Regions from separate parts of the Pseudomonas sp. P108 genome, predicted to be linked through region 1. Evidence: riboswitches for the same ligand, from Rfam matches in the RefSeq annotation. Region 1 holds a riboswitch; the other holds the start of a gene.
The links. A riboswitch is a leader RNA that binds a small molecule or an ion and turns the genes downstream of it on or off. The one in region 1 is predicted to bind cobalamin.
Positions count from the first base shown of each region.

Region 2: another riboswitch for cobalamin. It lies ahead of QOM10_RS12965 (CbtB domain-containing protein); the one in region 1 lies ahead of cobO (cob(I)yrinic acid a,c-diamide adenosyltransferase).

Region 1 covers NZ_CP126691.1:1,968,594-1,971,795, forward strand. The annotation lists gene QOM10_RS08680 (hypothetical protein) at 1-455, opposite strand, end outside; cobalamin riboswitch at 619-849, shown strand; gene cobO (cob(I)yrinic acid a,c-diamide adenosyltransferase) at 929-1,540, shown strand; gene QOM10_RS08690 (cobyrinate a,c-diamide synthase) at 1,537-2,886, shown strand; gene bluB (5,6-dimethylbenzimidazole synthase) at 2,934-3,202, shown strand, end outside.
Region 2 covers NZ_CP126691.1:2,956,440-2,959,641, reverse strand. The annotation lists cobalamin riboswitch at 793-1,015, shown strand; gene QOM10_RS12965 (CbtB domain-containing protein) at 1,139-1,336, shown strand; gene QOM10_RS12960 (CbtA family protein) at 1,348-2,049, shown strand; gene QOM10_RS12955 (cobalamin biosynthesis protein) at 2,046-2,459, shown strand; gene cobM (precorrin-4 C(11)-methyltransferase) at 2,541-3,202, shown strand, end outside.

The DNA of each region.
Region 1 (3,202 bases):
ACCATGTCCTGCAGCTCTTCGGGGCTGGCGCTGTGCTGGGGTTTTTGCGGCGCGATAAACAGGCAGCCGAGCTTGAGATCGCTGGCGTAGCTGATGCGTTTGGCGTCGTTGGTGATATCGAGCAGGGCTTGGGTCAGATTCAGGTTGGTGACCTTCGGCCAGCGCTGAGTGGCCTGGATAAAGGCGCGGTCTTCGGCGCCGGCAAGAAACAGATCGGCGCGAGCGTTGCGCTCGCCTTCTTCGTTCTGCTTGCGCGTGGGAGTTTCGTTCAAGGTCACCAGCTCAGCCATCCAGGCCGCCGCCGAGAGCAGTCCGAGATTGGCTTTCTCGTCATGCCAGTAAGGGGTATCGCTGTCGCCGCGCACGGCGTTGTAACGGTCGATACAGTCAAACCAGCGTTCGAGCACCGGGCGCAGGAATTCCAGGCGCGGGTTGCTGATGATCATGCCTTGCATCGTCATCATCCTTTATTGTTGTGGTGGGCTTTTCGGGAAAAGCATGGCTCTTTGATATCATTTGTATCAGTGTGGCACAAGATTGGCGGCAGATAATTGATCGGCGGCAGTTATTCGCCCGATGGCCGCCTCTTTAATTGACGCTCCACCCCCAACCCTCTAACCTTCGCGGCTTGTTTCAGGTGCTCTGTGACCTGCGTCGACAGAGTGAAACAGGGAAGCCGGTGAGGGTTGTCTTCAAGCGAAGAACTACCACGATCCCGGCGCTGCCCCCGCAACGGTAAATGAGTGAAAGCTGCGCCTTGAGCCACTGCCTCGAAAGAAGCGGGAAGGCGCGCAGTCAGGCCAACGCCGCTCATGAGCCCGGAGACCGGCCTGATCCATCCAGCGGCATCACGGTGGGCGATGCCAGGCTTTTTGCCGTCTATTCTTGTGCCTGCCCGCCGTTATCCAGCCTCAACGGAGAGCTCCCCATGACTGATTCCCCCGAGCGCGACGAACGCCATCTGGCGCGTATGCAGCGCAAAAAAGCCGTGATCGACGAACGTATCGCCAACTCGCCTGACGAGTGCGGCCTGGTGCTGGTGCTGACCGGCAACGGCAAAGGCAAAAGCAGCTCGGCGTTCGGCATGCTCGCCCGTGCCATGGGCCACGGCATGCAGTGCGGTGTGGTGCAGTTCATCAAGGGCCGCAACAGCACCGGCGAAGAGTTGTTTTTCCGCCGCTTCCCTGAGCAGGTGCGCTTCCACGTGATGGGCGAAGGCTTCACTTGGGAAACCCAGGATCGTCAGCGCGACATCGCCGCCGCCGAAGCCGCGTGGGCGGTGTCCCGCGAACTGCTGCGCGATCCGTCGATTGGTCTGGTGGTGCTCGACGAATTGAACATCGCTCTCAAGCACGGCTACCTCGATCTTGATCAGGTGCTCAGCGATCTGCAGGCGCGTCCGCCGATGCAGCACGTGATCGTCACCGGTCGCGCGGCCAAGCCGGAAATGATCGAGATGGGCGACACGGTCACCGAAATGGGCATGCTCAAACACGCCTTCCAGGCCGGCATCAAAGCGCAGAAAGGCGTCGAACTTTGAATCAACCACGTCACTGCCCGGCGGTGCTCATCGCCGCGCCGGCTTCCGGTCAGGGCAAGACCACCGTCACCGCCGCGCTCGCCCGTTTGCATCGCAATCAGGGGCGCAAAGTGCGCGTGTTCAAATGCGGCCCGGACTTCCTTGATCCGATGATTCTCGAGCGCGCCAGCGGTGCGCCGGTGTATCAATTGGACATGTGGATGGTTGGCGAGCAGGAGAGTCGTCGTCTGTTGTGGGAAGCCGCTGCCGAGGCGGATCTGATTCTGATCGAGGGCGTGATGGGCCTGTTCGATGGAACGCCGTCCAGTGCCGATCTGGCGCGGCACTTCGGTGTACCGGTGCTTGGCGTGATTGATGGGACGGCGATGGCGCAGACCTTTGGTGCGTTGGCGCTGGGTCTGGCGAGGTATCAGCCGGACCTGCCGTTCGCTGGCGTGCTGGCCAATCGTGTCGGTACTTTGCGCCATGCGCAATTGCTCGAAGGCAGTCTCACTGAAGGCCTGCGCTGGTACGGTGCATTGTCCCGCGAGACCGGTATCGAACTGCCGAGCCGGCATCTCGGCCTGGTGCAGGCCAGCGAACTGAATGACCTCGATGTGCGTCTCGACGCCGCTGCCGACGCTCTCGCCAGCAGCTGTGAGGTAGCGCTGCCACCGGCGGTTGAGTTCGCCGCGCCTGACATCATCGCTGTCGAGCCACTGCTGAAGAATGTACGCATTGCCGTCGCCCGTGATGAGGCGTTTGCCTTCACCTATGGCGCGAGTCTGGATCTGCTGCGGGCGATGGGTGCTGAGTTGAGTTTCTTCTCGCCGATCCGCGACACGCAATTACCTGAAGCGGACAGCGTGTATCTGCCCGGTGGTTATCCGGAGTTGCATCACGTTGCGCTGGCGCAGAACACCGCGATGGTTGAAGCGATTCGTGCGCATCATTCAGCGGGTAAACCGTTGCTCGCTGAATGTGGCGGGATGCTGTATCTGCTCGATTCGCTGACGGACGTTGAAGGTACTCGCGCCGAATTGGTTGGGCTGCTCAAAGGCGACGCGGTGATGCAGAAGCGTCTGGCGGCGTTGGCGTTGCAAGCGGTGGATCTGCCGGAAGGTTCGCTACGTGGGCACACTTATCATCATTCCCTGACGACTACCGAACTGGCGCCGATTGCACGGGGTTTGAGCCCGAATGGTGGGCGTGGGGCCGAGGCGGTTTATCGGGAAGGGCGGATGACGGCGTCGTACGTGCACTTTTATTTCCCGTCGAATCCGACTGCGATTGCCGCATTGTTTACGCCAGACCGTGAGGCCGCCTTCGCGAGCAAGCTCGCTCCCACAGGGGATCGCGTTTCTTGAGCAAGCACCCCGTCCAATGTGGGAGCGAGCTTGCTCGCGAAGAGGCCATGACCGACAACGCATTCTCCGAAGCCGAGCGCGAAGCGGTTTACCGAGCCATCGCCGAACGCCGCGACATGCGCCATTTCACCGGTGGCAGCGTTGAGCCGGATCTGCTGCGCCGACTACTGGAAGCCGCCCACCAGGCCCCAAGCGTCGGCCTGATGCAGCCCTGGCGTTTCATCCGTATCAGCGACCGAGCCCTGCGCGGGCAGATCCAGAACCTCGTGGAAGAAGAACGCGTGCGCACCGCTGAAGCCCTCGGCGAGCGCAGTGA
Region 2 (3,202 bases), 990 kb from region 1:
AGGAACCAAAAGGCTTTGCCCCTGGCGTACGGCACTTCGCTTAGGCTCAGTGTTCCCTCGCTACGGTGTCCATCCGGGGGCATCGCCTACGGTTTGCTTCGCTGCACCTCCTCTCGATGAATGCGGCTGCGCCGCACGGCGCTGCGCGCCTACCCCCGGATGAACACCTTCGCTCGGCCTGCCGAAGGGGCAAAAGATCAAAAGCCAAAGCCAAAGCCAAAGCAGGATCAAAAACCAGATCAAGAGCCCCTCACCCTAGCCCTCTCCCCAAGGGAGAGGGGACTGACCGAGGTGTTTGGGAGAGCTACGCCGACGTGCGATACCGAGTTGAACTCAAGCTTTGAAAAGCCCAAAAATCGGCCCCCTCTCCCTCGGGAGAGGGCTGGGGTGAGGGGAAGCACCACCACAAATCCAAAGCCGACCACGCCCCGCTCTTCACCACTCAATAGGCCGAGTGTCAGCTCGCCTGCTCTTGATCTTGATCCACGGGCGACGTCGGAAGGCTGAGTGGAGGGATTGATCCGGGCGTGGGAGCGTAGCGACCGTTTGGCGCAGCCAAACACAGCGAGAGGAGGTGCAGCGAAGCAAACCGTAGGCGCTGCGCCCGGATCGATCCCGGAGCGAAGGAACCCCGAGCCCCAGCGAGCGGGCCGCACGCAGGAGCAAGCCTTTTTGGTTACTTTTTCGGCGTCTGGAAAAAGTGACCCGCCGTAAGGGCGGAACCCTAATCAGCCACACCCGCAGCAACGGATATACACCCAAAAATTGACCAAAACCCCACCCCCATGCTCTCCTACACACCTTGTTACGGGTGCCCTTCACAGGGTGAAACGGGAAACCGGTGAATCATGTGCTTTACTCAGAGCCATGTCAGTCCGGTGCTGCCCCCGCAACGGTAAGCGAGCGAAGCGTCAAAACCACTGTGTCTGTACGGCATGGGAAGGTGACGCTTGCAGGTCGGCCTGACGCCAACCCCTCGTGAGCCCGGAGACCGGCCCGCAACACACAGCCCGCACCTTGTGCGTCGCTGAACATAACAAACCCGCGGTGGGCGGGCGCTGTTCGAACCTCTGCGAGCCCGACCCGCAGGGGTTTTTATGCGCTCGATTCACCCACTGACATTCCAGAGGGAAGCGCCATGTCGATCATCAGCAGCACCGGCAGCAACACGGACAAAATCGCCAGCACCACCACCCTGAGCCAACGCCTGGCCGCCGCGATCTTCGCGTCGATCCTCGGCGCCAGCCTGGTCTACTTTGCCGGTTTCTCGCACATCGAAGCGGTGCACAACGCCGCCCACGATACCCGCCACAGCGCCGCGTTCCCGTGCCACTGAGACCTGTCGACATGATCAAGCGTATTGCGCAAACCGCAGGTTTCACCGGTCTGCTGGCCGCCCTGCTCCTCACCCTGCTGCAAAGTTTCTGGGTCTCGCCGTTGATCCTTCAGGCGGAAACCTTCGAGAAAGCCGAACCGGTCGCTGAAGTTCATGAACACGCCGCAGGCACCGCTGCGCACACCCACGATGCTGAAGCCTGGGAGCCGGAAGACGGTTGGCAGCGCGTGGTTTCGACCACTGGCGGCAACCTGGTGGTGGCGGTGGGTTTCGCCCTGATGCTCGCGGGCCTGTACACCCTGCGCGCACCGACCAAAACCTCGCAAGGCTTGCTCTGGGGCCTGGCCGGTTACGCGACATTCGTACTGGCACCGACGATGGGCCTGCCACCTGAATTGCCGGGCACTGCCGCTGCTGATCTGGCCTCGCGCCAGATGTGGTGGATCGGCACGGCCGCTTCGACCGCTGTCGGCCTGTCGTTGATTGCGTTCAGCCGTCACTGGCTGATGAAAATCCTCGGCGTGGCCATCCTTGCTGTGCCGCACGTAATCGGTGCCCCCCAGCCGCAAGTGCATTCGATGCTCGCTCCCGAGGCATTGGAAGCTCAGTTCAAAATCGCTTCGCAGTTGACCAACGTGGTGTTCTGGCTGGCCCTCGGCCTGATCAGCGCCTGGTTGTTCCGCCGCAAAAGCGATGGCCAATACCACGCATGACCGATGACAGCGCAGCGCCGACCTTCGTGATCGGCCTGGGCTGCCAGCGCGGCTGCCCGGCCAGTACGCTGCGCGCGTTACTTGATCAGGCGTTACAGGCTCATCGGATTGAGCTGCAAGCAGTCAAGGCCTTGGCCAGTATCGACCTGAAGCGTGATGAGCCCGGTCTCCAGGAACTCGCCGCACAGCTGGCGCTGCCGTTGCTGTACTTCAGCAGCGCAGAACTGGCCAGTTATCAGGAACGACTCAGCCACCGATCCGAGATCGCTTACGAACGTACCGGTTGCTATGGCGTCGCCGAAAGTGCCGCGCTGGCCCTTGCCGAACAGCTGATTCAGGCACCGGCAAAACTGCTGATTTCCCGGCAAAAATACGCTCAGGCCACCTTCGCATTGGCCGGCGCAGCATAAATTCCCGATAATCCCCGCCACTGATCATGAGCAATCTTCATCTGAAGCGATTGCCGTACCCCTTTTTCACAGGATTCAACCATGACCGTCTACTTCATCGGCGCCGGCCCCGGCGACCCGGAACTGATCACTGTCAAAGGCCAGCGGCTGATTCGCAGCTGCCCGGTGATCATTTATGCAGGCTCGCTGGTACCGGCGGCGGTGCTGGACGGTCATCAGGCGCAAACCGTGGTCAACAGCGCTGAATTGCATCTGGAACAGATCATCGAATTGATCAAAACCGCGCACGCCAACGGTGATGATGTGGCGCGCGTGCATTCCGGTGATCCGAGCCTGTATGGCGCGATTGGTGAGCAGATTCGCTATCTGCGCGAGCTGAATATTCCGTTCGAGATTATTCCGGGAGTGACGGCAACGGCAGCCTGTGCGGCGTTGCTGGGTGCGGAACTGACGTTGCCGGACGTCTCGCAAAGCGTGATTCTGACCCGCTACGCCGATAAAACCGCGATGCCGGCCGGTGAGGAACTCGGCAGTCTGGCGCAGCATGGCGCGACCATGGCGATTCATCTGGGGGTTAACCATTTGCCGAAGATTCTGGTGGAACTGCTGCCGCATTACGGCGCGGATTGCCCGATTGCGGTGATTCACCGGGCGACGTGGCCGGATCAGGATTGGGTGGTGGGAACGCTGGCGGATATCGCCGGGAAGGTCGAGGCCAAAGGGTTTCGGCGTACGGCGTTGAT